DNA from 4 places in the Clostridium thermosuccinogenes genome. Region 4 is predicted to be linked to each of the others. Evidence: riboswitches for the same ligand, from Rfam matches in the RefSeq annotation. Region 4 holds a riboswitch; each other region holds the start of a gene.
The links. A riboswitch is a leader RNA that binds a small molecule or an ion and turns the genes downstream of it on or off. The one in region 4 is predicted to bind cyclic di-AMP.
Positions count from the first base shown of each region.

Region 1: it holds a riboswitch for cyclic di-AMP, as region 4 does, so the genes downstream of both, CDO33_RS04675 (peptidoglycan DD-metalloendopeptidase family protein) here and CDO33_RS03515 (peptidoglycan-binding domain-containing protein) in region 4, are expected to answer to the same signal.
Region 2: it holds a riboswitch for cyclic di-AMP, as region 4 does, so the genes downstream of both, CDO33_RS09410 (C40 family peptidase) here and CDO33_RS03515 (peptidoglycan-binding domain-containing protein) in region 4, are expected to answer to the same signal.
Region 3: it holds a riboswitch for cyclic di-AMP, as region 4 does, so the genes downstream of both, CDO33_RS20165 (LysM peptidoglycan-binding domain-containing protein) here and CDO33_RS03515 (peptidoglycan-binding domain-containing protein) in region 4, are expected to answer to the same signal.

Region 1 is NZ_CP021850.1:1,055,639-1,063,175, forward strand. Features, by position in the region: gene CDO33_RS04660 (DUF4127 family protein) at 1-795, shown strand, start outside; gene CDO33_RS21430 (hypothetical protein) at 832-957, shown strand; gene CDO33_RS04665 (HDIG domain-containing metalloprotein) at 920-1,504, shown strand; gene CDO33_RS04670 (ribose-phosphate pyrophosphokinase) at 1,914-3,083, shown strand; cyclic di-AMP (ydaO/yuaA leader) riboswitch at 3,303-3,552, shown strand; gene CDO33_RS04675 (peptidoglycan DD-metalloendopeptidase family protein) at 3,759-5,183, shown strand; gene CDO33_RS04680 (winged helix-turn-helix domain-containing protein) at 5,492-6,679, shown strand; gene hpt (hypoxanthine phosphoribosyltransferase) at 6,786-7,325, shown strand; gene CDO33_RS04690 (helix-turn-helix domain-containing protein) at 7,380-7,537, opposite strand, start outside.
Region 2 is NZ_CP021850.1:2,130,599-2,138,135, reverse strand. Features, by position in the region: gene argS (arginine--tRNA ligase) at 1-492, shown strand, start outside; gene CDO33_RS09415 (DUF72 domain-containing protein) at 950-1,717, shown strand; cyclic di-AMP (ydaO/yuaA leader) riboswitch at 1,916-2,221, shown strand; gene CDO33_RS09410 (C40 family peptidase) at 2,220-3,131, shown strand; gene CDO33_RS09405 (DNA internalization-related competence protein ComEC/Rec2) at 3,189-5,552, shown strand; gene holA (DNA polymerase III subunit delta) at 5,549-6,616, shown strand; gene rpsT (30S ribosomal protein S20) at 6,833-7,096, opposite strand; gene CDO33_RS09390 (hypothetical protein) at 7,447-7,537, shown strand, end outside.
Region 3 is NZ_CP021850.1:4,618,569-4,626,105, forward strand. Features, by position in the region: gene CDO33_RS20140 (ABC transporter ATP-binding protein) at 1-248, shown strand, start outside; gene CDO33_RS20145 (DNA polymerase IV) at 950-2,200, opposite strand; gene CDO33_RS20150 (glycoside hydrolase family 18 protein) at 2,365-3,645, opposite strand; gene CDO33_RS20155 (sporulation peptidase YabG) at 4,048-4,866, opposite strand; cyclic di-AMP (ydaO/yuaA leader) riboswitch at 5,048-5,266, shown strand; gene CDO33_RS20165 (LysM peptidoglycan-binding domain-containing protein) at 5,270-6,076, shown strand; gene CDO33_RS20170 (AraC family transcriptional regulator) at 6,195-7,079, opposite strand.
Region 4 is NZ_CP021850.1:775,039-782,575, forward strand. Features, by position in the region: gene CDO33_RS03500 (proline--tRNA ligase) at 1-166, shown strand, start outside; gene CDO33_RS03505 (CAP domain-containing protein) at 527-1,375, shown strand; gene CDO33_RS03510 (RluA family pseudouridine synthase) at 1,498-2,454, opposite strand; cyclic di-AMP (ydaO/yuaA leader) riboswitch at 2,793-2,926, shown strand; gene CDO33_RS03515 (peptidoglycan-binding domain-containing protein) at 2,929-4,227, shown strand; gene CDO33_RS03520 (RidA family protein) at 4,608-4,991, shown strand; gene CDO33_RS03525 (class I SAM-dependent methyltransferase) at 5,271-6,008, shown strand; gene CDO33_RS03530 (dephospho-CoA kinase) at 6,274-6,921, opposite strand; gene uvsE (UV DNA damage repair endonuclease UvsE) at 7,423-7,537, shown strand, end outside.

The DNA.
Region 1 (7,537 bases), 280 kb from region 4:
CACAAGGGATATGTGCCGAGAGTTTACATAAGATACTCATCGACTCTGGGACCTACGATTATTCCAAAATATGAGGACAGGCCTTTAAACGAGAGCATAAAGCACCAGATCATCTCTGCAGGAGGAATTGTGGCAGGTTCCGCCGAAGAGTCGGATCTGCTTCTGGCTGTCCATTCACCCGGTACACGCACCCTGGAGGCAATTGAACAGTATTCGGAGAGCTTCAGGTTTTCCAGCTATTCCAACTACTCCAATGCAGAGGAGCTGATAAAGTACGCCATATATTATTCGGAGAAATACGGCAAGCCTTTTGCAGTGGCGGATGTGGCCTTTTGCAACGGTGCGGATGACCATTTTATGATGATGGCTGTAAAGAACAAGCTTTTTGACAGGTTGTGCGCCTATGCGGGATGGAATACCTCCCAGAATACCATAGGATCAGTTCTTGCCCACGGCGTATTGTGCAGCTACTACAAAGGGTTTGCGGATGATCCGGAAAAATATGATGCATCCATGAGACTGCTGTTAAGAGCGATCATAACCGACTGGCTTATGCAGTCCAAAGGCACTTTCCGGTTGACGAAGCTAAAAGATAATTATCCGGATTTAAATCCATATAGTCTGGGTGAGTATAGCGCGCTGGCTGCCAAAAAAGTAAAAGACCTGCTCATTGAATTGATACAGGAAGAGCTGGGAGGAAAATTCAATGGAAGAAGGATTGAACTTACTGAATTAAGTTTCCCATGGGACCGCTTTTTTGAAATTGATCTTGAACTAAAATTGGAAAAATGCTAGAACCATATAACCGGATTGCGAAAGATATGGCTTGACATGAAAAGGTCGGATGATTACTATTTATCTAAAGAAATTGTTTACTACACTCACAAAATAATGCAATATACGAAGGAAGGTCTTAGGGATGGAAAAGGTAATACCGACGAGAGAACAGGCTTTTGAGCTTCTGAAGGAATTCAACAAAAGCGAAAGCCTTATAAAACATGCCCTGTCCGTTGAGGCGGTTATGAGGCATTTTGCAGAGCTTTTCAATGAAAAAGATGTGGAAAAGTGGGGAATTATCGGCCTGGTGCACGATCTCGATTATGAGATGTACCCGGAGCAGCACTGCAAAAAAGTCAGAGAGATTTTAACCGAAAGGGGCTGGCCCGAAGATTACATAAGAGCTATTGAGAGCCATGGATGGGGAATCTGCTCCGACGTAAAACCGGAGGAGAGGATGGAAAAGGTCCTGTATACCATAGATGAACTGACCGGCCTTATAACGGCAACCGTTCTTCTCCGTCCGACTAAAAGCATTTTGGATCTGGAAACTAAATCGGTTAAGAAGAAATGGAAACAAAAGGGCTTTGCGGCAGGAGTCAACAGGGAAGTCATCGAAAAGGGAGGCGAGCTGCTGGGCATGGAGATGGATGCCATCATTGTTGAGACTATAAAAGGAATGAGAAAGGTAGCCGAGGAGATCGGCCTCAAGGGCGAAGTTCAATAGGATGAAAGTATGTTAAACTATCCTTGTTATGGATGATTTATATAATTTAGGAATGAATTCGGCTAATGATGGATGTATTGATTGTGCAGAAAGGATTCACTACTTAAGGGCATAGCTGCAAGGAACCACCTTTCGGAGCAACAATCATCCATTTCAATTAGCTGAATTCAAACCAATAATTTTCTATAGTGCTTTGTAATAGCACCAGTAGGGTATGGAGCCTTCAAGTTATGCCGATGAGCTGCGGATCATCCTTTTAGCCGGATCTGAACCACTGGCAAAATTACTGCTGTTTTAATTTGCATAATCCTTTACTTAATCAAATTTGAATATTATAATATATGTGCAGATAATATGACAACAGTATTTGCCAATATTTGATAGTGTTCAGGAGGCGAGGATGTCTACTATAGAATATGAAGAAAATCAGGTTCCCAGTATTCCGGTCGGACCTCTGGGTATCATATCAATGAAGAGCAGCGAGGAATTGGGTGACCTTGTCAACAAGCATTTGACTGAGTACAGGAAAAGCATACCGGAATGTCGTTTCGATCATCTGCTTTATCCCGGCTACAAAAGAGATTCTTATCTTATATCGGTTGACTGCCCCAGGTTCAGCTCCGGCGAAGGAAAAGCTGTCATAAAGGAATCCATCAGGGGCTATGATCTGTATATCTTGTGTGATGTAGGAAATTACAGCTGCAAGTACAAGATGTTTGGAATGGAAAATTCCATGAGTCCTGACGACCACTTTCAGGATATAAAGAGAATTATTTCGGCAATAGGTGGAAAGGCAAGGCGTGTAAATGTGATAATGCCTTTGCTGTATCAGGGAAGGCAGCATAAAAGGGTATCGAGGGAATCCCTGGATTGTGCTGTTGCCCTTCAGGAGTTGGAACGCCTTGGAGTGGAGAATATCCTCACTTTTGATGCCCATGATCCTCGGGTGCAAAATGCTATTCCGATAAAGGGATTTGAGAATATTCAGCCGGCATACCAGATTATTAAGGCTTTGCTTAACTCTGAAAAGGACTTGGAGATAAGCAAAAGCAAAATGATGGTGGTCAGCCCCGATGAGGGTGGAATAAACAGGAATATCTATTATGCAAACATACTCGGGCTGGATCTCGGATTGTTTTATAAGCGCAGGGATCTCAGCAGGATAGTAAACGGCAAGAATCCCATAATAGCCCATGAGTTCCTGGGGGATTCGGTGGAAGGCAAGGATGTACTCATCGTTGATGATATTATTTCATCGGGAGATTCAATGCTGGACATAGCGATGGAATTGAAGCAGAGAAAAGCCAATAGAATTTATATGGCGGTGACCTTCGGATTGTTTACGGAAGGCATTGAGAAATTTAATGAGTTCTACAGGAACGGAATAATCACCAAGGTTTTTTCCACTAACCTGACTTATAGAAGTGAAGCGCTCAAAAAGGCGCCTTGGTATGTAGAGGTTGATGTATCAAAGTTTATAGCGCTGCTTATAGATACTCTCAATCACGATCATTCTTTAAGCGCATTGCTGGATCCGTCTACAAAGATCAGGGCATTGCTGGAAGAACATAAAAAATAAATGATGTAAAAGCAAACCGCAGAATATTGCCCAGGCAATAATTCTGCGGTTTATATATTAATAGGCGCTATTTATTCATGTTCCGTCTGATGGTGAAAGGCGCTTTCTTTGTTTTATAAAGAATTATCCGATATCGATGTCCTATTACATATTTGACACATTTATGCAATGTAGTTATAATTATTAGGGAATAGCAAATAATATAGGTAAACTGAATATTGAACCTATATGCTGAATTTCTGCAGCGATGTTTCTGCAGAATACGGGGGAACCAATTTTTGGGGTGAATCCATACCAGGTGTCGGCAGGTGATTGTCAGGTCTGAATTAATGTTACGCCTGAATCCTTGATTTGGGCTAATATTACAAACTTCATATCTCTGATTTAAGTCTCTGACTGCCGGTATGGTAGGGCAAAACTTTCTGTCCGAATCCGTCAGCTAACCTCGGAAGCTTTGAAAGGGAGTGATGGTTTGACTGTGCCTTTTGAAGCGGTTTTCACATAGGGTTAGGTGATAAACCGTTTTTATTTTTCAAATTTTTTATCTGGAGCAGCTTAGAACACTATTATTTGCCGTCCGGATTAAAACCCTGAAAAATAAAGGAACTACTTCTTAGGGGGACAAAATAATCCTTTTGGATGAGGAAATATCCCTTTAGATGATAAGGAGATTTTATGAGTAAGGACGAACTTATAGGATGGATTAAAAAAAGTGGAATATGGATTGATAAAAGCAGAGCATGGCTTAGTAAAAGCAAGCCGTGGATCATAAAAAACAGAAAATGGATTTTAGCCGGTGTAGCGTTTGTCACCGCTGTTTCGGTGACAGGCTTTAGCGTTTTCACAAAGCGTTATTATGCAGTTGAAGTAAACAGCAAGGTTATAGCTATGGTAAACGACAAAAGCCAGATTGATGAAATTATCCAGGAGATAGAAAAGAAGACGGAGACTGCTACCGGCCTAAATATTATCATTCCCACCAAGGTTGATTATAAGGAAGTATTTGCCTTTGGCAACAAGTTGACTCCTGAAAGCGCTATCGAGGAAACGCTGGAGAGCAATTTGGAGCTGCTGGCGGAGGCCTATTCCATCAATGTTGACGGCCGTGATATCGCTTATCTCAAGGATAAGAGCACAGCAGAATCCATTTTGACCCGGATTAAGGACGAATATATGAAAAACAACGGTAGGAGCGATCCGGAAAGCGTAGATTTTATCGAAGACATAAATATTATCAAAAAGACTGTAAACATAGGCAGCGTTCAGGATGAAAAAACCGTTTTTGAACTGCTGTCTGAAAGCACCGAGGAGTCAAAGGTATATGTGGTAAAAAAAGGCGATACGGTATCTGAAATTGCCGAAGCACATAAAATTAAACAGTCTGAAATTGAGAAAATGAATCCTGGATTGGATGTGGATAAAATTCAAATCGGCCAGGAGATCATTCTCAGCGTACCAAAGTATGTAATAAACATAAAGAGCATTGAAACGAAAAATTATGAGGAAAGCATTCCTTACCAGGTTGAATATGTAGAGACTGCCGACCTTTACAAAGGCCAGACAAAGGTGAAGGTTGAAGGCAAGGAAGGTAAAAAATCCGTTGCGGCAGAGGTTATAAAAATAAACGGCATAGTTTCGGAAGAGAAAGTTGTGGAAGAGAAGGTTATAGAAGAGCCTCAAAACAAAGTGGTGCTCAGCGGCACAAAAGAAAGGCCGAGTACTCTTGCATACGGAGTTTTTACTAAACCAAGCGGAGGAAGTCTTACTTCACGTTTTGGACAGAGATGGGGGAAACTGCATACGGGAATTGACATCGGCTGTTCCTCAGGCACCTCCGTCAAAGCTGCAGACGGCGGCAAAGTAACCTTTGCCGGATGGCAGGGCAATTACGGCAAGCTCGTCATCATAGACCATGAAAACGGATACACAACCTATTACGGGCATTTGAGCTCGATAAAGGTTAAAGCCGGCCAGAGGGTGGCAAGGGGAGAAGTCATCGCATTATCCGGAGCGACGGGAAATGTGACCGGGCCTCACCTGCATTTTGAAGTAAGGAAAAATGGCGTTCCTCAAAACCCGCTTAAATATGTGAACTATTGATGACTGAAAAAACTTGATCCATTGGTGTAAGGCTGTATTATAGCACCTGTCCCAATTATAGCTGGATGGGTGCTTTTTGTGTAGTCAGTTTTCTTTTCACAACCGATTTCATGTGCTTCTTTAACAGTGCAGGGCGCACTAGAAATGAAATCAAGCCAAAGCATACAAAAGTTTACACAACTATTTCTAATTATGGTATACTGTTAATATGTTGCATTGACAAAATGTGGTTGTGCACCTTGTCCGAAAAGCGATATATGGAGCGGAGAGCATTATTATATTAAAACACGAGAAATTAAGAGGGCAAAATGATAAAAAATGTTGCATTAACCAATAAGCAGGCACGAAGGTTCATGCTTTTGAAGCAAGGCTTAATAGGTGATTACAAATTCTCAGGCAAACAGGGAGTGCTTGATTTTGTCCGTCAAGCAGGCTGTATTCAGTTTGACCCGATCGATGTATGCGGCAAGAATCCGGAACTGGTTTTGCAATCGAGGGTTGAAGGCTTCACAAAGCAAATGCTGTATTCACTTTTGTATGAGGATAGAAAGCTGCTGGACTATTTCGACAAAAACCTTTCGATTATTGAAACCACAGACTGGCCTTATTTCCGGCGGTATCGCGAAGCTTATAAAACCGGCGGCAGGAGCCACGACGAGGTCAATGCCGTATGTGAGGAAATCAAGAACATCATACGGGAAAAGGGTGCCGTATCGTCAGCGGATATCGGTTTTAGTGATACGGTGGACTGGTATTGGAGTAATGCAAAGCTCTCCCGTGCTGCGCTGGAAACCATGTATTTCCGTGGAGAATTGGTAGTGCACCACAAGAAAGGTACAACCAAGTATTACGACCTTGCGGAGAACTGCATTGATGCTGAGCTGTTGAACGCACCGGAGCCGTATCCCGATGAACTCGAGCATCAAAAATGGCGTGTGCTGCGCCGTATAGGTGCGGTGGGACTTATGTGGAACAAGCCTTCCGATGCATGGTTGAACATCTGGGAGTTAAAATCTGCTCAAAGAAACGAGATTTTCAGGCAGTTGCTTTCCGAGGAAAAAATTATGGAAGTTACGGTGGACGGCATTAAGGACAAGCTATATTGCCTTTCGACCGACCGGAGTTTACTCGAAGCAGTCCTGCAGGAGACTGAATTAAGAGACCGTTGTGAGCTGATTGCTCCGCTGGACAATATGCTTTGGGATAGAAGACTTATCAAAACATTGTTTGATTTTGACTACAAATGGGAGATATACACCCCTAAGGAGCAGCGCAAATACGGCTACTATGTCCTGCCGCTGCTTTATGGCGACAGATTTATCGGTAGAGTCGAGGCAATCCGTGATAGCAAGGCAAAAACGCTGGTTGTGAAAAATATATGGTATGAAAGGGATGTAAAACGGACCAAGGAGCTTCAAACCGCCATTGATGACTGCCTGCACAAATTTGCGGTCTTTAATGAGTGCAAAAAAGTCAGCGTAACAAATTTATCGTAATAAATTTGTTATGAAGCATTATGAAAATTATGATATGGCTTTACAAAGAATAAATATTTGATTAAACTAAAAACATTAACAGTATTTATTCAGGAGGCAGTAATTAATGGAAAAGGATATAGCTAAAATTCTGATATCAGAAGATGAAATTAGAAGCAGAGTTCGGGATATGGGAAAGCAGATAACTGCAGACTACCAGGGAAGCAGCCTGATTATGGTGGGCATATTGCGGGGAGCTGTCTTATTTTTCGGTGATCTTGCCAAGGAAATAAAGGTTCCGTTAAGCATGGATTTTATGGCTGTATCAAGCTATGGCGACAGCACAAAGACTTCCGGAGTGGTCAGGATCATTCATGATCTTCATCAGAACATAGAAGGAAAAGATGTATTGATCGTGGAGGATATAATTGATACTGGTCTTACGTTGCATTATCTGATAGAGAACTTGAGGTCGAGAAATCCGAAAAGCATAAAAACCTGCTGTCTGTTGGACAAACCAAGCCGCAGGAGAGCGAATGTAACACCGGATTATGTGGGATTTGAGGTGCCTGATGAATTTGTGGTAGGTTATGGCCTGGATTACAAGGAACTATACCGCAATCTGCCATACATAGGAGTACTGAAACCTGATATATATGCCAAGTAGCATTTCATCGTGCCTATTGGTTCACCCAGGATATGTATTAGAATAAAAGCAGGATTATCCGTCTTTTTCCGGTTTATCCTGCTTTTCTTGTTTGCTGTATTTTTGCTTGATGAACTCTATGTACTCGGATATCTGTTCTATCACTTGCTCGGGAAGCCCAGATAAATCAAAGGTGTAGCAAAACTCTCCGGGCCTCTTGGCAGGAGGTTCTT
Region 2 (7,537 bases), 1.4 Mb from region 4:
AATATGGAAAACAAAGATGAAACTGCCCGGGAAATAGGCGTTGGCGCAGTAATATTCAGTGACTTGAGCAACAACCGCATAAAGGACGTTTCTTTTACTTGGGACGAAGCGCTTAATTTTGACGGAGAGACCGGACCATATGTGCAGTATACCCATGCCAGAACCTGCAGCGTGCTTAACAAAGCGGGCATGGAGCCTTCTTCCGAGTTTAATGCGGAACTGCTCAGTACAAAGGAAGAATATCAGTTGGTAAAAACCCTGTATCAGTTCCCGGAAAAGGTAATTCAGGCAATGAACGACCTGGAACCTTCGGTGATAACCCGGTATCTCGTGGATGTAGCCCAGGATTTCAACCGTTTTTATCATGAGCATTCCATTCTGGTGGAGGATCAGGAACTCAGAAAAGCACGCCTTGCATTGGTGGCAGCAACAAGGATAACACTGTCCAATGGTTTGAAGCTGATTGGATTGAGCGCTCCGGAAAGAGTATGACCAATAAAGCCAAACAGCCGGTATCCGAAAAAACGGATATCGGCTGTCTAGTTTCTGATGCATATGTTTTTACAGGCTTCTGCTGCAAATATTACTAAAACAACTGATGCATGTACTTTTGCAACTTCTTCTGAAATATTGCTGAATACCTCTGATGCATATTACTCTTCGAACTTCTGCTGCAAATCTTCTTAAAAACTGCTGCTGTATGCATTTCTGCTAATCCTTGCTGCATGTACTGTTTCGAACTTGTACTGCAAATATTCCTGCAAATCTGCTGCATTATTTTGTGGGTAAGAACTTTGTATATTGCTGTACGATATATATCTACCCAGGTTAAGAGATTATAAACAAAAAAATTAATAGGAAATTAATACTAAAAACTGAGGTTTACAACTGTTGACAAGCAGTATAAACTATGATATTTAAGTCATATGATTATGAGGAGGTAAAGGACATGATATATATCGGCACATCGGGCTACTCATACAAAGACTGGATAGGACCCTTTTACCCTGAAGGAATAAAGGATTCATACATGCTGGAGTATTATTCGCAGCATTTTAATTTCACTGAGGTGAATTCGACTTATTATCACATGCCCAGGCTTCAATTGTTTGAAAGCCTTAATAAAAAAACCCCCGATGGCTTCAAATTTGCGGTAAAGCTCTTCGGAGGATTCACCCATGAACGGAGTGCCGGAGCTTTGGAAGCACAGCAGTTTAATTATGCCCTTTTACCTCTTATTGAGAGCGGAAAACTCACTTGCCTGCTGGCCCAGTTTCCGTATTCCTTCCACTATAACGAGAAAAATATGGAACACCTCAAAAGGCTTAAAGAGTGGTTTGAGAACATCGAAGTGGTAATAGAGTTCAGAAACCGGGAATGGATAAGATCGGAGACAATGCAGTTTCTCAAAAAGGAAGGACTGGGATATGTTTGTGTAGATGAACCGGATATAAAAGGCCTTATAAAGAATGTCACGGCAGTAACCTCCAGGATTTCCTACTTGCGCATGCATGGGAGGAATGCTCAGAAATGGTATGGGAGCGAGGGTTCCGACAGGTATAACTATTTGTATAGCAAGGATGAACTGATGGAGTGGGTTCCAAGGATAAAAGAGATGGAGAAGATGTCCTCCATAACATTGGTTGCTTTCAACAACCACCCTATCGGGAAAGCCATTATAAACGCCCGGGAGCTTACTGATATGCTCCTGATTTGAAATCAACCACGTAAATATACCCTGGCAGCTACCATAATATACCATTTATTGTTTGATATCGATTCTTTCCATTTGGCTTGGAGTTCCTTTTTCGAAAAAGCTTGCACAACGAGTTAATTTAAAATAATTCTTGGAAATATTTCTTATCTAAAGTTTGACAATTTTTTTTCTTAAAGGTATAATGTTTGTGGAAGAAAAATCAAAAAGTGGCTGAATCCCTGTTAATGGGTTACGGAGGAACCAGATTTTTGGGGTGAATCCAGACTATAGGTTATACACCAAGTGGGAAACAACGGATGAACAGCGATGCCATAGGAGGAACGGCTAATATAATATATGGCATATCGCTGAAAATTATGCTTAATCATATTTGATTCATTTTCCTGATATGATCGCATTTTCCGTGTATAATGTTTCTCGCTTATGGGAAATTTCCGGTCTGGTAGGGGTGTGTCCTATACCCGAGCCCGACAGCTAACTTCGGAAGCCAATAGGAGGACAGATGATGATGACCGGTTTGAAGAAATTGCTTGTCAGTGTATCTGTGTTTGTACTGACTCTTTGTTTGTGGACAGTTAGTACTTACGCAGAGGAGGCCAGCGGAAACACAGGAACTATCACGGGAAGTGTGGTCAATCTTAGGGAGGAGCCGAGTACTTCTGCGAAAGTATTGGACAAGCTTCCAAAAGGAACCGAAGTGAATGTGCTTTCCAGTTCGGACGTTTGGTATAAGGTATCATATGACGGCAAGACGGGATGGGTGCATGGCGACTATTTGCATGTCGTGGAAAAAACGATAGGAATAGGCACCGTCACCGTAGATGTACTGAATGTAAGAAGCAAGCCGGATGTAACATCGGATGTGCTATCCCAGATTCACAAAGGAACTAAGGTTGCGGTATTAACCCAGTCCGGAGACTGGTATAAAATTAAAACTACCGATGGTACCGCAGCATGGGTTGCCAGTGAGTATTTGACATTGGACACTTCCGCCGCATCCAGAGGCGGAGATGCTGAAAGAGATGTCAAAATATTGGATGTGAGCACTTCCACTGGACAAAAAATAGTGGAGTATGCCAAAAAATTTATGGGTGTGAAATATGTTTACGGAGGAACAAGCCCCAATGGGTTTGACTGCTCAGGTTTTGTGCAGTATGTGTTTAAGCACTTTGGCATAAAATTGAACCGTACAGCTGCAGATCAAGCAAAACATGGAACTAAAGTGAGCAAATCTGAGCTGGAAATAGGCGATCTGGTATTTTTTGGTTCCAGCAGCTACATAAATCATGTAGGCATCTACATAGGAAATGGGAAATTCATACATGCTGAATCTGAACGCAGTGGTGTAACCATTACGAACCTTTCCGAAAGCTATTATGCCAGAAGTTATGTGACAGCAAGAAGGATACTGTAATCATATTGGACTTAGGCGCTTCTTTTTTGGAAGCGCTTTTTGTTATAGAGGTGGTATGTGAAAAGGCCATTGTCTTTGCTTTCAGTTGCACTTATTGCTGGAATTGTAGTGGCTTATTTAAGCAATTCTTTCCTAATCGCCGCAGCATCAATAGCAGTTCTGTCCTTCATCTTCATACTGGCCAGTTCCCGGCATGCCACAGCAGCAAACGTTATGATTGGTGCCTTGATTTTTTACTCGCTCGGCGCTTTTGAATACCTGTACATCAATAATTCCAATGAAGAAAAATTCAAGGAATTTTCCGGCTGTCAGGTTACCATTTCCGGATACATAATTACCGAGCCTGATATAAGGGATTCAAGGGTCAGCTATATAATAAAAACTGTAAGCATTAAAACCGATCATAAGGAAAAGAAAGTATCCGGCAAGGTGCTCCTCAATACATTGAACAGCCCGGAAAACAAGCTGCTGGATTATGGGAGGCAAATAGAAGTAAGCGGCCGCCTCAATATGCCAAAAGGAAAGAGGAACCCCGGAGGTTTTGACTATAGAAAATACCTGGCTCAGTCGGGCGTTTCGGCAACTATCTATGCCACCGGCAATAATATTAAAGAAGGTAGTGGAAAGCACATTTCCAGGTTTGCCATGGTGGGAATGGCACTTAGAAACCGCATTATCGGCACAATTGAAAAGAGCCTGCCTCCGCAGCAGGCCGGGCTGCTTAACGGTATGCTGATTGGATACAGGGGAGGCCTGGACAAAACGGTGCAGGGAGCTTTCAGCGATGCAGGGCTGACCCATATCATGGCAGTTTCCGGAGCTAATGTAGCCTTTATCGTCATGCCTTTGCTGTTTGTTTTTAAAAGGCTTGGGATGAGGCAGAGGATGGCAAACAGCATAGTGATAGCTGTGCTGGTGATATTTGTTTATGTGACAGGCTTTTCACCGTCGGTGCTGAGAGCCGTTATAATGGCGGTTACAGTGCTGGTAGGTCAGATATTGAGAAGGGATTCGGATATATTCACCGGCATATCCCTGGCAGCTATACTGCTTCTCCTTTATAATCCTAATACCTTGTTTGACATCGGATTCCAGCTTTCTTTCGGTGCTACCCTTTCCCTCGTACTGTTCAACAAGGGGATAAAGGCTAAAATCGACCGTCTGCATTTGCCCAACTTCATATCCGATGTGCTGTCTGCAACTTTGGCGGCTCAAATTGGCGTACTTCCAATAACCGTATATTACTTTAATAAAATATCACTAATATCGCTGCTGACAAATATACTGGTAGTTCCTATTACCGAGATAATAACAATCCTTGGATTTGCCATGGCTGCGCTGGGGCAGATAAACATCGTATGCTCGAAGCTGCTAGGTTATGTCAATACGGTTTTTCTCTCCTTCATATTATATGTCTGCCAATTATCCACCCAGCTGCCCTTTGCCACTATAAGAGTGGTTACTCCGCCTCTTCCCCTTATAGTGCTGTATTATCTTTTCCTTCTTTATATTTTCAAGTTCAGGGAGTGGTTTAAACTTAATCTTAAGTTTAAGCACTATCTGGCCGCTTTCGGCTGCATTCTTGCCGTCTGCCTGATCTTTATTTCTTTGCCCGGAAAGCTGGAGGTGGTATTTACTGATGTGGGGCAGGGGGATTCGGCTTTTATAAAAACAAGCGGTGGAGCTACGGTACTGATTGACGGAGGCGGGAGCAGCAGCAAACCGGGCAGCAACGAAAGCAATATCGGAGAAACCACAATTATACCGTTTTTATTGGATTACGGGGTGACAAAGCTGGATGCGGTGGTGGCTTCCCATGGGCATGATGACCATATACAGGGTTTGATTCCTGTGTTGAAGGAGTTTAACGTGGACAATCTAATAATACCTGATTGCCCTGACAAAAAAGAGCTGGGTTTGCTGATTTCAATTTCAAAAGCCAGGGGAATAAATGTGGAAGCATGTGATAAGGGAGATGAGATATGGCTTGATAAAAATACCTATTTCAGCACGCTGCACCCGGATAAAAATATCTCAATAACCGAATCGGCTTTAAATAATCTATCTTTAGTGCTAAAATTGAATTATGGCAATACCAGCATACTTTTTACCGGAGATATAGAAAAGGAAGCAGAAGAGCTGCTGGTGGAAAGCAAAGCGGACGTGACGGCCGACGTTTTGAAAGTGGCCCATCACGGTTCCAATACTTCAACAACTGAAGAGTTTCTGGAAGCAGTAAAACCCAAGGCAGCGGTTATAAGCGTTGGAAAGAACAATTTCGGGCATCCTTCGGAGCGTGTTCTGGAAGAGCTTGAAAATAACGGTGTCAAGATATTCAGGACCGACGAAAGAGGAGCCATAATCCTGAAATCTGACGGTAAGAGTATAGATATAAAAGGTTTTATAAAGGTGAAAGAATGAGAGCCAAGGAAGAAAAAAACAGCATTGAAGAACTGAAAGCGGATATAAAAAACAATAAAATAAGAAAAGCATATATATTTTATGGCCCTGAAGAATATCTAAAAAAGTATTATCTGGGCAGCATAGAAAATTTGCTGCTTTCCAAGGAAATGGAACAGCTTAATAAAATCGTTATTGAAGGTAAGTGTGAGCAGTCTAAAATTATCGAGGCTTGTGAGACCATGCCTGTCTTTTCTGAAAGGAAAATAGTGCTGGTCAAAAACTCAGGCCTTTTCAAAGCAAGCAAAAAACAGGATGCCGGAAGTACCAAAACAAAAGGAAAAGGCTCAGCAAAAAATCCCGATGAGGATCTTGGATTATATATAGAGAATATGCCGGCCTATACCTGCCTGATTTTTTATGAGGAAGAAATCGACAAGAGGGTAAAACTGGTAGATGCGGTGAAAAAAAATGGTCTCATAGTGGAGTTTCCCCTGCAAAAGCCCGTCGATCTCGCCAAATGGGTTATAAAAGTGCTGAAATCGTATCATAAAGAGATTGATATGATGACAGCTTCGCAGCTTGTAGACAATAGTGAGCAGGGAATGACAGAGCTCCTGAATGAAATAAACAAGCTGGTCTCATATCTTGGCGACCGGGTTCAAGTGAGCAGCAAAGACATTGAAGAAATCTGCTCAAAATCCGTAAAGGGGAGGATTTTTGATCTCACCGATGCTATAGCTGAAAAAAATACGGTTAAGGCTATTAAACTTCTGAATGATATGCTGATACTAAAAGAGCCTTTGCCCAAAATTCTTATTATGATAACCCGGCAGCTCAGGCAGATTATGGAAATGAAGCTTCTTACCGCCTCCGGACTTACCAAAAGTCAAGCTGCTTCAAAGATCGGTCTTACACCTTATGCTTCAGGAAAAATCTTTAAGCAGGCGGAAGGATTCACCATTGAGAGGTTGAAGGAAGTTATCAACGACAGCCTGGAGATGGATCTTGCTATCAAAACAGGCAAAATCAACGACAGGATAGCAGTGGAACTATTTATAACAAAATTTTGTGAAAACCTTTAAAATAAGATTTTCCAAGTCCCTCTTGCTGCCTATAGGGTAAAAGAAGGTTATAAGAATACCCTCATGTCGGTTAAATTTGAGACCATAATGATCATATAAGATAAACTACTGGATAAAACCAGGATAAACTATACAGGATAGATTACAGGATAAACTACAATGAATAAAGGAAAACCGGAATAAATAAAAAGGCTGTCTCTTTTGAGACAGTACCTTTTATTTACTCGCAGCATTTAAAGCTTTCATCAGTTTAGATTTTCTTCTCGCAGCGGTGTTCTTATGTAACACATTTTTTGCAGCTGCTTTATCTATCAACTTTATAGCATGTTTCAATGCTTCGCTAGCCGATGGATCATTGTTGGCTATAGCTTCTTTTGTCTTTCTGATGGATGTCTTCAAAGCCGACTTCCTGATTGCATTCTTTAAAGTCTTGGCTTTAGCTACTTTTACTCTTTTTATAGCAGACTTAATGTTAGGCAAATTTTTCACCTCCTGCGATTTAAAGTGGATATTAACATATAACCATACACCGAAAAATAACAAGCTATACTGCTATAGCTGTTAATAAATCGGAGATGAACCGCATAGTTAATTAACATCAAACATTTTACCATTAATATAATTAAAATGCAAGGGATATGCATAATTTATGTAATGTTTAAATCGAATAATGGCATCAATCATAATTAATCTTAATTTTGAAATAAATAGCAATTACATTGATTTAAAGACAACATATGATGTATAATACTTGCAATACTGCCATGGATTTTGCCTGCAATTGTTATATTTGCTTATTAAGAATGATTACATGTAAGGGATAGGTTAGTATGAGAATTGATTTTTACTATTGGGGCATGCAATGTCCTATTATTTATGAGATGCAAAATTTAATAAATGAATATAACAGTAAATTTGATA
Region 3 (7,537 bases), 890 kb from region 4:
TAAATGTGGATAAGATAAAAGATGCCCAGATCACCATTTTATGCAACATGCCTTTTGGAAAGCAGAACATAAGAAACCTGGAAGCAGCTCAGTATGCCAACAGGCTTATTATCATAGAGGATGATCCGCCGGAGGCCAGGGATTTTACCGATGGAAAAGCTTTAAGGCTGTATGGACTTCTGAGACAGAGGGCAGAAGTTGTCCCATCAGCAAGGCTTCATGAAGTGATTAAGATTTTACAGGTTTAGATTTTATTTGCTAAAACGAAAAAAGAATGTTATTTTTATAATTGATTGTGCTTTGCAAGCGTGAGGGATTGTACTGACGAAAATGCCGGCACAATCATTTAATTTTTCAGAATTTTTAAGCACAAACGACCCTTATAAATAATTTCCTGTCCTTTATAGAAAAGCAAAAGGTGTCCCACCTGTGGATTAATTCTTATTATACGCTGGAAGAAGTTTTAATTCCAATATATCGGAATTGAAACGGTAAGGGGCCTATTTTAGTAACAATCAGAAAATCCGTTTTAATCGTAACATGCCAAAGCATAATTAATATTACACAGGACTAAAATTGAGCAAAAATTTAAAGTTATCCACAGCTATCCGCAAAAAATAAGGTATTCACAGTCTTTGTGGATATAAAAACTGTGGATAATGTGTATAAGTCTGTGAATAACCATGTAGGGCTTGTCTTAGATGTGTATAAAATGTAGAAATTAATGCACACTTATCACCATTATGTATACCGGCATCAAAGCAGGAGAAAAGCAGGTTTGTGATATTTTATATAAGAAATATTAATATTATTTACATAAGAATAGACTGTGGATAAAAAGATAACATCCTTATCCACAGTCAAAACTAACTAATATTACTTATTCACAGACTTATGCACACTATCCACAGGATGTGTATCAACAAAATCTACGTTTTATGTTTATATTTTATATGCTAAACGGGTCCTTCTTTTCCGCGCTGCTACTGCTTATTAAGTTATTGCCGATGACTTTTGCCCTTTTTACGATGTCCTTACCGTATTTTGCCCGGATGCTGTCTATAGCTTTTTCCAGGTTTTCTTCCCGAACACGGCTCCCGGAGGTGCTGCTATCCGCTTCCTCCATTATATCGAACAGTGATATCTGTCTTTCCATATCGTCGCTGTCATTAAAGTTATCCAGGCCGATACCCAGCAGCCGTACGGGACGGTGTTTGTCCCAGTTTTCCTCAAGAAGGCTTATGCCCGTCCTGTATATATCCCTTGTGAGATAAGTCGGATTGATGGACTTCTGTCGGGTGATGGAATGAAAATCCTTATATTTTATAGTTATGGAAACTGTCCTGCCTTTATATCCATATGCCCTTGCTTCCGCGCCTACTTCCTCGGAAAGCCTGAGCAAGACAGTTTTGGCCTCATCTATGTCTGTTATATCCCTGGGCAGGGTTGTTGAGCGGCTTATGGACTTGCTGTCATGATGGGGATGCTCGGTCACCGGTGACAAATCTATCCCATTGGCCAGCTTTTGCAGTTCTTCACCCCATTTGCCCAAATTTTTCGTCAGGAGCTTTCTGTCACAGCAGGCCAGATCGCCTATTGTGTAAATAGCCAGGTTTGAAAGTTTTTTCTCTGTTTGACGGCCTATGCCATACATTTCCCTTACAGGCAATGGCCAGATCTTCTCTTTAACATCCTTCTGCCATACTTCGGTTATTCCCAAAGGCTTTTTCATTTCCGATGCCATTTTTGCGAGAAACTTATTTTCTGAAATTCCTATGGAGCACCATAGGTCGAGCTCGTTCATGATATCCTTCATAATCTTCTGAGCGATCTCAACAGGTGTTCCAAAAAGGACTTCACAGCCGGTGATATCCAGCCATGCTTCATCTATGCTGTTTTGCTCAATGACCGGAGAGTATCTCCTGAGAATATTCATCACTTCCCGGGATTTTTGCTCATAAAATTCATGGTCGGGAGGGATGAGAATAAGATCTGGACAGAGTTTTTTTGCTTCATGCACCAGCATGGTAGTTTTAATTTTATATTTCCGCGCTTCGTAATTGGCTGTGAGGATTATGCCGGTGCGGTTTTTAGGGTCACCTGCAACTGCTGCCGGCTTGCCCTTTAGAGCAGGATTCCTGGACATTTCACAGCTTATAAAAAAGGCATTCATATCCACCAGCAATATAGCCCTTCCCATTCAATTCTCCTCCGTATGGCGCATATCAACCTTATGTTCAAGGATTCAGATTTCATAAGCATTAAAGCTTAATTCAAAATAGCACACTTATTTAATAATATAATAATTGCAGACATAATTTCACTGCTGCAATTATTATATCATATGGCGGAAGGGCTATACATTTAAAATAACTTGACTATATTGTAAACCGAGCTTAGGACGAGCCAGTTTTGCGGGAAGAAGCTGCCAATGGTCCAGTAGCTTATACCTCCTACTCTGAATTCATTTGCCAGTGTAAGCTTTGCCAGAATGCTCCTTGCATCTTCAAACCATACCTCATGTCTTCTGCCGTTCTCATCATAATAGTTGAAGAAAGGTGCCTGGGATATGGTGTCATACTGTATTACGGCGCCCACATTTGCTGCGAGGTCAACAGCACCTGTATTGGATATGGTCCTGGCTGCGGTTCCGGGAGTAAAAGGCAGTGTCCAGTTGTATCCGTAATTCGGTATGCCCATGAAGATTTTATTCCGGGGGATCGCGGTTACAGCATAGTTTAGAACTCTCCTTATTTCATTTATTGGGGCAACAGCCATAGGAGGACTATATGTGTAACCCCATTCATAAGTCATTATTATGACATGGTTTACAAGAGCTCCATGTACTGGGTAATCATGGGCTTCATAAAGTATGCCCTGCTGGGTAGCCGCGATTTTAGGAGCTAAAGCAGTTGCTATGACATAACCAAGAGGTCTTAAAGCTGAGGTTATTCTTCTCAGGAAGTTATTGTAGCTTTCCCTGTCATAGGGATAGATATATTCAAAATCTATAGCCAGTCCGTAGTAATCCTTCTCACCTAAAATTCTTGTGACGTTGTTTATAAGGGCGTCCTGGGCTTCATTATTCGTTAAAATCGAGTGGGCGATATCGCTGCTGAAGCCGCCACCTTCTTCTATGTTTGTTATTACCATCATTGGAGCAACATTAGCCGCATAGGCTGCCTGTATCAGGGCATCATCATCGATGGTTCTTAAAGAGCCGTCGGCATTTACTTCGTAGCTGAATATGCTCAAATATGTCAGATAGGGAAGGGTCCTCCTGAGTACATCCATATTGATGTTGGGAAAAGCATATCCGTTAACCTCGATGTTTCCGAAATTGATGGTTCTGGGCGGTATTATTATTACCTGGCCCACAGATATGGAAGCAGGATCCGTTATCCCGGGATTTGCTGCCAGAAGAGCATTTACGCTTGTGCCATACAGCCGGGCTATCGTGTATAAGGATTGCCCCGGAGCAACCGTATGCCTGCGCTCTCCTTCCAAAATTACAAGTGTTTGTCCCACAACAAGCCGGTTTGGAAATCTTAACTCATTGTCAGCGATAATTTTGGACGCCGGCACGCCATACTGCCTTGAAATGGTGTATATACTTTCACCGGGTCTTACTACATGAATAATCAAGGAAATCACCTCGTTTCCCAAATGTGTGGATTCATAATATGCAATATTTCAAGCTTAAGTATGAATAACTGCCATAAGCCGGTTAACAATTCCTTTGGTCGTCGTTGGGAGTCTTTCTATAGAAGATTTGAACGGGCGTCCAGCAGATTACCGGCTTCTAATTCAATATATGCTGGTTTACTTAAAATGGTTACCTGAGAAAGGAGAGATGCAAACAGGTCGGAGGAGGATGGACAAATTCATCAACAAAAATATAACAAATTACCCACAAGGTAAAATTAACTAAAATGAATTATTCACAGACTTATACACATTATCCACAGGGATATAAATCCACAAAACAGCTGTTTTGTGGATTTATATCCCTGATTTTCCTTTAAGTTTCCGTAAGTTTTACATTCATCACAGCTTTAGATGGCCTCTTGTTTTTTTGCCCCATATGCCATCGGCACCGGATACAGTTATTCTTGATATCTGTTCGGGAGTGACGAAGGTTCTTGAACTGGTGAGGGCTACTTTTTCTGCTACAATTGCCGGATCTAAAGCGTTGATCAATATCCTTCCCGGTGAACTGGCAAAATTGGCTCCTGCGTTCATAATACCTTCATAATAGGACTGGCATGCACCTGCGAATATGCATAGTTTATCATCATTGGGCTCATATTTTCTGGCTTCTTTAACGGATTGTATATAATATTTTGAGTTCCTGTAACTGTTTATGGAATTAAGATCCACAGATCCTTTTTTTATACCGTCGTGGCCGGTAACGACAAGAATATCGGGACGGTATCTCTCCAGGGCGCCTCTTATAAGTTCCGGCTGTCTGCTCTCTTCCGCGTGGATGCTTGTTGCATGAAGACCTGCCTTTTTGTAATTCTGCATGCACATATCTATAAATTCCCTGCTGGAATCTATATGCAGAATTTTACCGGCTCTTGCCCGGAAGGGGCTGTATCTTAAGAGGGGATTGGATCGCCTATACTGTGGTACATGCCGCGTTGCCATTATTACATTTCTTTTCATGCTTTCAATGGCGCTTCTATAGGTTTGCTTTATGAGATCATTTTCATCATCAGTGTCTGCCTGGATTCTATGGAGAAGGCCCCGCAAAATATATACGGGTTTCCCATTGGAACCAATTTCTATTCTGTCAATTACAAAAGATATATCTGCGTTATAAGATTTCCTTGCAACAATGTCTCCTATTTTTAAGCTATTCACATTTATCACCCCCTGTTAGTTGACATATTACATACTATGCAGGGGAGGCCAATAAGGATATTGGTGTGATAAAAGAACTCAAAAAAAGTTTTACTGTTCCGGGTTATTCCGTCAAAGCATTGATATTCCTGCGTTACCAATAATTTTGTATGGAAATGATGCATAAATCCTGTTAGAATGGCATGGAAAACAGCCGAATCTCCACAATGGAGTACGGAGGATATTTTACCTGGGGTGAATCCGTTCCTGATATGGGATGCAAGCGGCAGTATATAATAGATTTCTGCTTTATTAGGCATGCATCATTGCTTAGCATTTATGCCGCTTCCAAGGTCAGGGATGGTAGGGTACCTCATCCCGAACCCGTCAACTAACTCCGGAGGCGAAAGGGGGAAAAAATGTAATGTTTAAGAAAGGCAGATTAAAAACTTTATTTTCTGCGGCATTTGTGTGCTTCGGACTGTTGGTGATAGCACCGGGTGTGGCTAATGCTGCATCCTACAAAGTAGTGAAGGGTGATTCGCTTTATACCATAAGCAAGCTCTTCAATACTTCGGTCTCTGCAATCCAGAGCAGTAATAATATAAAAGGAACAGTGATATATCCGGGACAGGTGTTAAATGTGCCTGCTGCGACGTATACCGTAAAAAGCGGGGATAGCTTATATCTAATAGCAAAAAAACACGGGATATCTCTTGATTCCTTAAGGAAAGCCAATAATAAGTGGGATGATATGATTTATCCGGGACAAACCCTTATTATACCCGGAACATCATCAACTTCTGCAGGGACTTCCTCAGGAACTTCAACATCCGGAGGAAATGGCGCAAAAGCTGTGGTTTCCTACAGTGAAAGCGACGTAGACCTTCTGGCAAGGCTTATAAGAGCGGAGGCAGAAAGCCAGCCGTATGAAGCTCAGGTTGCTGTTGGTGCTGTTGTTATAAACAGGGTGCAGAGTGATGAATGGCCGAATACTATAAAAAGCGTAATATATCAGAAGATTGGGAACTACTATCAGTTCAGCCCGGTAGAGAACGGGTGGATTAACAGGCCGGCAACGGATGAATCCAAGAAAGCAGCTTATGCGGCTTTGTATGGAAGTGATCCAAGCAACGGCGCCATATTCTATTTCGATGACAGCACAACGAATAAGTGGATATGGTCGAGACCTATAGCAGCAAGAATAGGCAGGATGGTATACACATACTAGACTTGCAAACAGGTAGAGTATGAAACAGGGAGAGCCGTAAAGACGCTTAAATCGCGGAGCCGGCCTCCCTTGTTACATATTATCGTTATATTTACGGTATAAGGCTGCCCATTCATTATCACAATCGGATTTGCCTGTACTGTACGGGAGTCAGCCCTTCATATTTTTTAAATACTCTGGAAAAGTGATGTAAGTCATAAAATCCTACATCGTTTGCTATATCATGAATTTTTCTGTTGGTCTCAAGAAGCAGTTTCTTTGAAACGGATATCCTGTGAAGATTAATAAATTCTGTAACGGAATGCCCGGTCTGTTTTTTAAAAAGCCCGCTTAAATAAGTTGGCTGCAAATGGACATGGTTTGACAGGTCTGTTAAAGTGATGCGGTTCATGTAATTGCTCTTTATGTAATCCACCGCCAGCAAAACCTCGTTGGACCTGATATTTTCGGGAAGCTGGCTGCATTTCTGCCTGTAAAGGTTGATAAGAAGGTCGGTAAAGATGGATTTGATGACGGAATTGAATCCTGCCAGCTGCCTCTCCGTTTCATTGATAATCCTGCGAAACAGCATATGCACATGGCTTGAATTGCTTATGGCAATATGCTCAGGAAACTCCACAACCGCTTTATGATATTTTACGGGCTTTAAAGGTATGGTTTCGTAGTAGGCTTGCTTAAGCATCTGCAAGTCATCTGCAGGTTTGGACACATATAAATCAAAATGCATGCACAGGAATTTGAAAGGGGTAGTGAGGGATTTCCCCGAATGGAACACTTCCGGTTTGAGGAAAATCAAATCATTGGGGGACACTTCATATGTCCTGTCCCCAATCACAAACAGGCCCTCCCCTTCGGTTATAAAAATAAGCTCATAGTCGCTGATTTTTCTTCTGTTGAGCTCCCAGGGGCTGTAATATTTATCTTCGGCGCAATATCTTATGTAGGGGATAAAATGAGTATACTTTGAATAGTTTTCCTCATTAACCACTATGGATAACGGCATGGAATTTCCTCCCCCGAATTTTATTTTACTGCTGCGATCAAATCCATATAATTTAGTAACCAATTCAGTCAATAGTTTGCCTGATGGTTATATGCTTTGAATCCTTTTGCAAAAGCAATAATCCATTTCAATTAGCAGAATTCAAACTAATTTATATAAGCAAGTAGCCATCGTCCAATCAATGCAGTTTAATTTATCGACATGGCTTGATATGCAATTTATATTATATACTACATGCATTGTGCAGATAACTGGCTTTTTGAAAATTATGAAATGATTCGGGAAATTAGACAAGCAATTCATTGAGGACTACTTAAGCCATATGAACATAAGCTTTTCGTACAAAGCTGTAATATTTTAAATACAATATGGGTAATCAAGCTTGAATAGGGAATGATAATTGCAGTGGTCAGTTGTGTTGTAAAATTTTTAATCATCTAATGCGTTTGGAAGGATGC
Region 4 (7,537 bases):
CAAGGATGCGGATCTTATCGGTATTCCAATCAGGATCACCGTCGGAAAGAAGGCAGAAAAAGGCATTGTGGAGTACAAGCTCAGAAAATCTTCGGAAGTAAAAGAGCTCAAAATAGAGGATGCCATCGCTCAAGCGAGGCAGGAGGTAATGAGTGCGCTGAATTAAATTACAAACTTTATGAGAAATGGATATGTAAGGGAAATATATTAATGAGGGAAATATAATAACGATGAAGCTCCGGAAAAAGAATGTCCGGAGCTTTTTTATGGATTTGAAATATGTTCTTTGAATCTTTTGGAACAGCAATCACCATTTCAATTAGCGAAATTAAAGCAATTTATATAAAAACGGCTCGTTTTTGGCAAATCCTTTCTATTGTATCGGCAACACATCCTTTTTTTCATAAAATAAAAAACTTTTACCTTTAGAAGCATCCATGTAAATATTTCGATATTTTCTGTTAATAATAATAGAAGCATACTTTTTAAAAAATAAATAACAGAAGTGATGTTTTGGAGGGATTTTATGAAAAAAAAGCTAGTATATTTGATCGTACTTGTGCTTGCTTGTACGTCGCTTTTGAATATTGGTGGGCCTGATGTACAAAAGGTGACAGCAGCTCCATCATTTCAAAAAGTTAATTTTACGGATGCGGTAGTTACTGCTAATTCTTTGAACGTAAGGCAGGGCCCGTCTACAAAGTATCCTGTAGTATGTGTGCTTAAAAAAGGGCAGAAAGTAAAGGTATTCGGTAAAATAGACAGCTGGTATGCGGTATATGATGTGAGCAGCGGATGTGTTGGAGCGGTGTCTGCACAATACATAAAGACATCCGGATCAACTACTGCCAAGACACCAACAACCAAAACTCCGACAACCAAGACTCCTACGACTAAGACTCCGACTACGCAGACTCCTGCACCTCAGACGCCTACTACCCAGACTCCACAGACAAGTGATAAGACTCCTTCTACCACTCCTCCGGAAGGAATATCCCAGGATGAGCAGAAGTTGCTGGATCTGGTTAATGAAGCCAGGGCAGATGCCGGGGTAGGTCCTCTTGCTTTTGATATGGAGCTGGTGAAGGTTGCTAGGTTGAAAGCTCAGGATATGGTAAACAACAACTACTTTGCTCATCAATCACCGACATATGGTTCACCTTTTGACATGATGAGAAAGTTTGATATTGAGTTCAAAACAGCCGGTGAAAACATAGCCGGAAATCAGACGGTAGAGGCGGCATTTAAAGCATGGATGAATTCCGAAGGCCACAGGAAGAATATACTGAACGGAAGCTTTAATTATACGGGCATAGGCATAGTGGACAGCCCGACTTACGGAAAGGTGCTTGTACAGCAGTTCATAGGAAAGTAAAGTAAAGAGGAGCCGGTGGTAATCTGAAATACACCTCCAAATATTAGTATATGTCTAACATTTGAGGTGCACTTCAATCCACCGGCTCTTTTTTTATTAACCGCGATGAAGAAAAGCTTTTATCAATGCTGTTCTTTCAGATTGATATTAAATATGGGTTCCACTTCGAACTTCATACCTTTGAGATAGTTTAACATTCCGGCATCCTTGAAGTCAAAAACCAGTTTATATGCCCACAGCATCTGGCGTTTGGCCTTCAGAGGGCGGTTGAAAGCGTTGGTTCCATATTTTCCGTCCCCAACTATCGGATGGCCGATATGGGCAAGGTGAGCCCTTATCTGATGGGTTTTCCCTGTTATGAGTTCCACTTCCAGGCGGCTTATATCCTTATCCATATCATAGGATAGAACCCGGTATTTTGTAATAATTTCCGAAGCTCCTTTAACCGGCTCATCGCTGATAAAAACCCTGCTTTTCCTCTCATCCTTGATAAGAAAGCTCCTGAGCTCGGCTGATTGCTTCTTAACCTTGCCCACTACCAGACATTGATAGAATTTGCGCACTTCCTTGTTTTTGATCTTGTCCAGCATTATCCTTAAGGATTCGGCGTTTTTGGCTATTATGACCAGACCTCCCGTATTTCTGTCCAGCCTGTGGCAGAGGCACGGGGTAAAGGAGTTGGTGTCATTGGGATTATATTCTCCCTTGTGCTCAAGATATTCAAGAATGAAGTCTATAAGGGTGTTGTTTGACTGCTCCCTGTCGGGGTGCACCGGTATCCCCTGATCCTTATTTACTATCATTATATTGCTGTCCTCATATACTACTGAAAAACCCCTGGCAAAAGGTGTGCTGCCGGCTTGGGGCACTCCGTCGAGAATTTCATCCACTATGTATATTTCCAGCCGGTCACCCTGGGAGACGACATAATCATCTTTGACCCGCACTCCGTTGACCTTTATGTCCTTCTTTCTGAAGGCTTTGTACATAGCGCCTGACGGCATATTTCTGAAGGTATCCCGAAGGTATTTATCTATACGTTTGCCTGCATTTTCTTTTGTGACTATTATTTCCCTCATATATACTCCTTTTATTATTAATACTTTGCAGTTCTGCATCTTTAGAGATTATTGGCTGTATATTCGATATTTGAAGCAAAAACTCCTTTAATTGTATATATGTCCGTAGCTTTTGTATTTAGTCTGCCCTCGTGAGGGAGGTGATAATGCATTAAATTATGGAAGGGAGCGATAAAGAGATGGATTATAGGTATCAGTTTGATGGAAGATTTATGCAAACTCACGTTTGTTTTCTTTTCCCTAGTTCAAAACTTCCTCAAGATATCCATGTTTTGCCACTATCTTATGTAAACTAATTATGTTATAATATACAACCGTAATTCAAGAAGCCAATTTACAAATATATACTGCCGAATTCCCTTATTAGGGAAACGGGGGATACAACACAAGGGGGTTAATTCCGGAACAGCCGGAAAGGGTGCTCTTCTACCTAACCCGACAACTAACCTCGTAAGCAAAGAGAGGAGAAAACTAATGCAATACAGAAGATATGTTTTTGGTTCTGTTTTGGCAGCAGCCATTACATCTGTTTTTTATTTTGCCAGTCTCACTACGTCACCTGTTGATAACATAACGGAATCTAATAAGGCTGTGGAGAGCAGCGCAGCGGATGCCGGGACGGAAACCGGGCAGCCTTTGCAGTTGTTTTCTGCGGATGCGGGTGATAGCGCTGCAAACAGCATAACAGGCGATACTGCAAACAGTGCTGCAGACGATACAACAAAAAGTACTGCAGACAGCATTACAAACAACACTGCAGAAAGTGCCACAAAAAGAGCATCAGATATTATTACAGATAGCACAGAGGGTGCCGGCAGTGTTTCTATCATGGCGGAAAACGGGACCCGCTCTGATGCGCATAGCCAGAATCCGAAAAAGGCAGAGGACCAGGCAGGTTCTGCATCCAAATCCATGAAGCAGGCAAATAGCAATTCCTCTATGGTATCCCGAGGAACGGCAAGAGCTTCCGACGTATACCTCATGAAAGGGGATGAAAATTCCAAGGTTATCAAGCTTCAAAAGGATTTGAAAACCCTTGGGTATTTTACCGTAACACCTACCGGCTACTATGGAGACATCACCTATGAAGCGGTAAAAAAGCTGCAAGCTGCGCATAATCTGAAACAGGACGGTATAGTGCATACCAGCACCCTGAAGCTTATTGAAAAGCTGGTAAAGGAAAAAGAGGAAGCGGATAAAGCTGCAGCAAAACAGGCCCAAAGCGATAAGGCTTCAAAACCGGCAGAAGTGGCTAAACCATCCGAAACCGCAAACAGCGGGAAAAAAGCCGAAGATTACATGATGCCATGGTTTGGCGGTGTAGAGAGCTTCTTTGCTCGTGGAGAGACAGCTACGGTATATGATATTAAATCGGGTAAAAGCTTTAAAATAAAAAGGACCTACGGTACCAATCATGCAGATTGTGAGACTCTGACGGCGGAAGATACAAAAATCATGAAGCAGATATACGGCGGCCAGTGGAGCTGGGAAAGAAGGCCGGTAATAGTGACGGTGAATGGGAAAAAGATTGCCGCATCCATGGCCGGAATGCCTCATGCAGGGGTGGACAGTGAACCGGCAAATGCATATGTCAGCAAAAGAAGCGGAGATTATGGAGCTGGTACCAACCTTGATACAGTAAAAGGCAACGGCATGGACGGCCACTTTGATATTCACTTTTTAAACAGCAAGACTCATGGTACGGGTAAAGTGAATGCAGATCACCAGAATGCTGTAAAGGAAGCTGCAAAATGGGCAGCAAGTAATTATTAAACCATATAGGAAAGCAATTGCCGCACAGGCTGCGGTTAAAATATCATAACGGCAAGGGAAAGGGAGATTCATCAATACTAAACCAAAGTATTCATGGGTCTCCCTTTTTTTATGCATAGGATGCTGTTTCCATGTAACATGATTGGGTTCGTTTATTGTTGATCTATCAGATTTCGGGATGATGAGAAAAATCACAGCAGTACTTTCAAAAAAGCTTACAGGCAAGTTGGATTTATATGGACTAAAAATATTATTGAATAAAGAAGTGAATAAAGAACAACCTGTATAGTATTCGACAGCAGGGATTTAGGCTTTGTGAAGCATAACATTATATGGTATACTTACTATAAAATTAGAAAATTGACTATGGAGGTGGAATCATGTCAATTAAGACAGTTAATACCAATAAAGCTCCGGCGGCCATAGGCCCTTATTCTCAGGCAATAATTTCAGGGAACACCGTATTTACATCCGGACAGATACCCATAGACCCCGCTACCGGTGAGGTGGTCAACGGAGGGATAGAAGCCCAGACAAGGAGGGTGCTGGAAAACCTGAAAGCTGTGTTGGAGGCGGCGGGTACCAGCATGTCCAATGTGATAAAAACCACAGTTTTTATCAATGATATGGGAAACTTTGCTGTTGTAAACAGTATATATGGTGAGTATTTTTCTGCTCCCTATCCTGCCAGGTCCTGTGTCGAAGTATCAAAGCTGCCAAAGGGCGTTGAAATCGAGATTGAAGCGGTTGCGGTTATAGACTGATGCAGTATTGATATGTAACCTGCAATTTCATGGCATATGTCATGGGGTATGGACATGATTAAAGAAAGTGAAAAGTGACCTTATCAGCGCCTGTGAATGCCTGTGGCTACTGCAGGTTATCATGCCGATGAAGCAGGAAGCTTGCGGTTTTGGCCTTGGTAGACGACTACATAATTTTGATGCAATTGATGAATATTATTTGTGACAGACACCGTTAAACGGTAAAACCTTGATATTCAATGAAGAGATGCATTATATCTGGTTTACAAGGAGAAGAATATGGGTTTTTACGAGCAAATAAGCAAATATTACGATTATATTTTTCCTGTAGGACAGTCACAGCTGAATTTTATCAAGAAGGCGGCCGGGACTCCCCCCGCGAGGGTTCTTGATGTGGCATGCGGTTCCGGAGGCTATACCGCAGAGCTGTCGAAAAGCGGATATGAGCTTACAGCGGTGGACATTGATGCGGAAATGGTGAACAGGGCAAAGCAAAAGCTGCAGTCGGAGAAGCTTTCAGCCGATGTATTGAGATGCGACATGAAAGAGCTGGAAGAGAAGCTGTCCCCTGGGTTTGACTGCATATTCTGCATAGGGAACTCCATTGTACACCTGGAAAGCTGCGATGCGATTCTGAAGGTTCTCAAGCAGATGAATAAGCTCCTGTCAGATAAAGGGGCCCTGGTGCTGCAGATTATCAATTATGACAGGATTATAAAGTATAACGTTGATGAGCTGCCTCCCATCATCAATGAGGATATTGGCTTGGAGTTCCTGAGGAAATATGAATTTACGGATGACCGGAAATATATAAATTTTAACACCACCTTGACTATAAGGAATGGAAGGGAACCTTTAAAGTATAAAAACTCCGTTAAGCTTTTGCCTCTCATGAGCGGGACCATGCGTGAGCTTTTAAATAAGGCGGGTTTTGAAAAAGTTGAGTTTTTCGGGGATTTTAATTATTCTCTCTATGATGAAGATTCTTTCATGTTGGTAGTCAAGGCTGGAAAATAGGCTGTACGAAATCTCACGGCAGGCGGCAATTTTTGCCGCCTGCGATTTTACTCCGATTGCCTGAAAAAGCATAGCGCTGCTGATTCTGTGTTAATGCGTCTGCAGCGTCTGCTGACAGTTATGACACCTCATTCCTAAGAGCCGATGTGGTACCAACATCATGCAGCCGTATTCTACCAGTAACTCCATAGTACATTTCACAGGTACAACAGCCAACTTTACATCTTGTTCCAATGCTTTTTGCTTTTAGCAGTTTATTTATTTTCTATCCTCGGTATGCCAAATCCTGTATTCTTTCTATGGTATCCTCTGCTGTCATATCGGAATTATCTATAATGTCAAATTGATGCTGATCAAAAACCAAAACATCGTAAAAATGCTTTATCCATTTTTCCGGTGTAATGCTGGTATGGCAAGTTCTTGTCTGACACCGTTCTACGGCAACCTGATATTGGGGTTTAAGAAGAATTAACTTGTATTTAAGATTTCGGGATTCAAATATTTCTACAAACTTTTTATAATCTTCTGGCAAAATAACATGGGACAAGACAATGTTTTTACAGAATAATGATAGGATATCAATTTCGCATATGATTTCCTCAGTCAATTCGTTCCATTCATACTGTTTGGTTCCTTTTTTATGTCGGAGCGATTGTATAGCACAATCGCCGTCAACGGTAAGCCAACCCTTATCGGCAAAAAGCTCTGCAATGGTAGTCTTACCGCTGCCACAGGTGCCATTGAGAACAATGATATTGCCTCCGTTACAAGTGTGAGTGACTGCCACTTCTGCTCCACAGAGTTTACAAGTGGGCAGTATGGGCGAAATACTTATGTTCTGCTTCCTCAAGCTTTCATTATATATTTTTACATTATCTTTTGTAATATTTCCACAATTCGGGCAATCAATCATAATTATCACTCACTTCGAAAATCGGTTAGCCATCAAGTTCACATCAATAGTATAATAAATAATAAAACATTGACGGATACTTATTGTATATCATCGCATATTATGGAATATATTTCAATATGAAGTTTAAAGATGTTATTATCCTCCATTTGTACTGAAAGGTGTGGCCTAAATGCTAATAAGCGCTTTCTGCATATGTTCATAACAGGTTTTAAATTGTTGATTAGCACCTGCTGTTCCCCATATATTACCATAAAAGAACTGTAAAATAAGAGCTTTGTTTTAATATGAGGATTCACCGCAGATAAGAGCTGTTTTTGGCAGTTCTTATTTTTTTGCCGCATGTGGTTATACTAATAAAATAATGCCGGTTTTAAGTAAACAAGCCGGAAAACAAAAGCGTTTGCCGGGATACATCGATTAAGATCAGTCGGTATACAGGCATGAGTAACTTCAACAAGCCTGTCATTGAAATAACCTACAACAAGCGGGAGTTATCATATGATTATCAGACTTGGCTATGTAGCAATGACTCTAAACCTGCATGACTGCTCACCGTCCAGCACGGTGACGGTAACAGCATTTAAAAAGCTGGATGAGGAAGCCGGAAAATTCA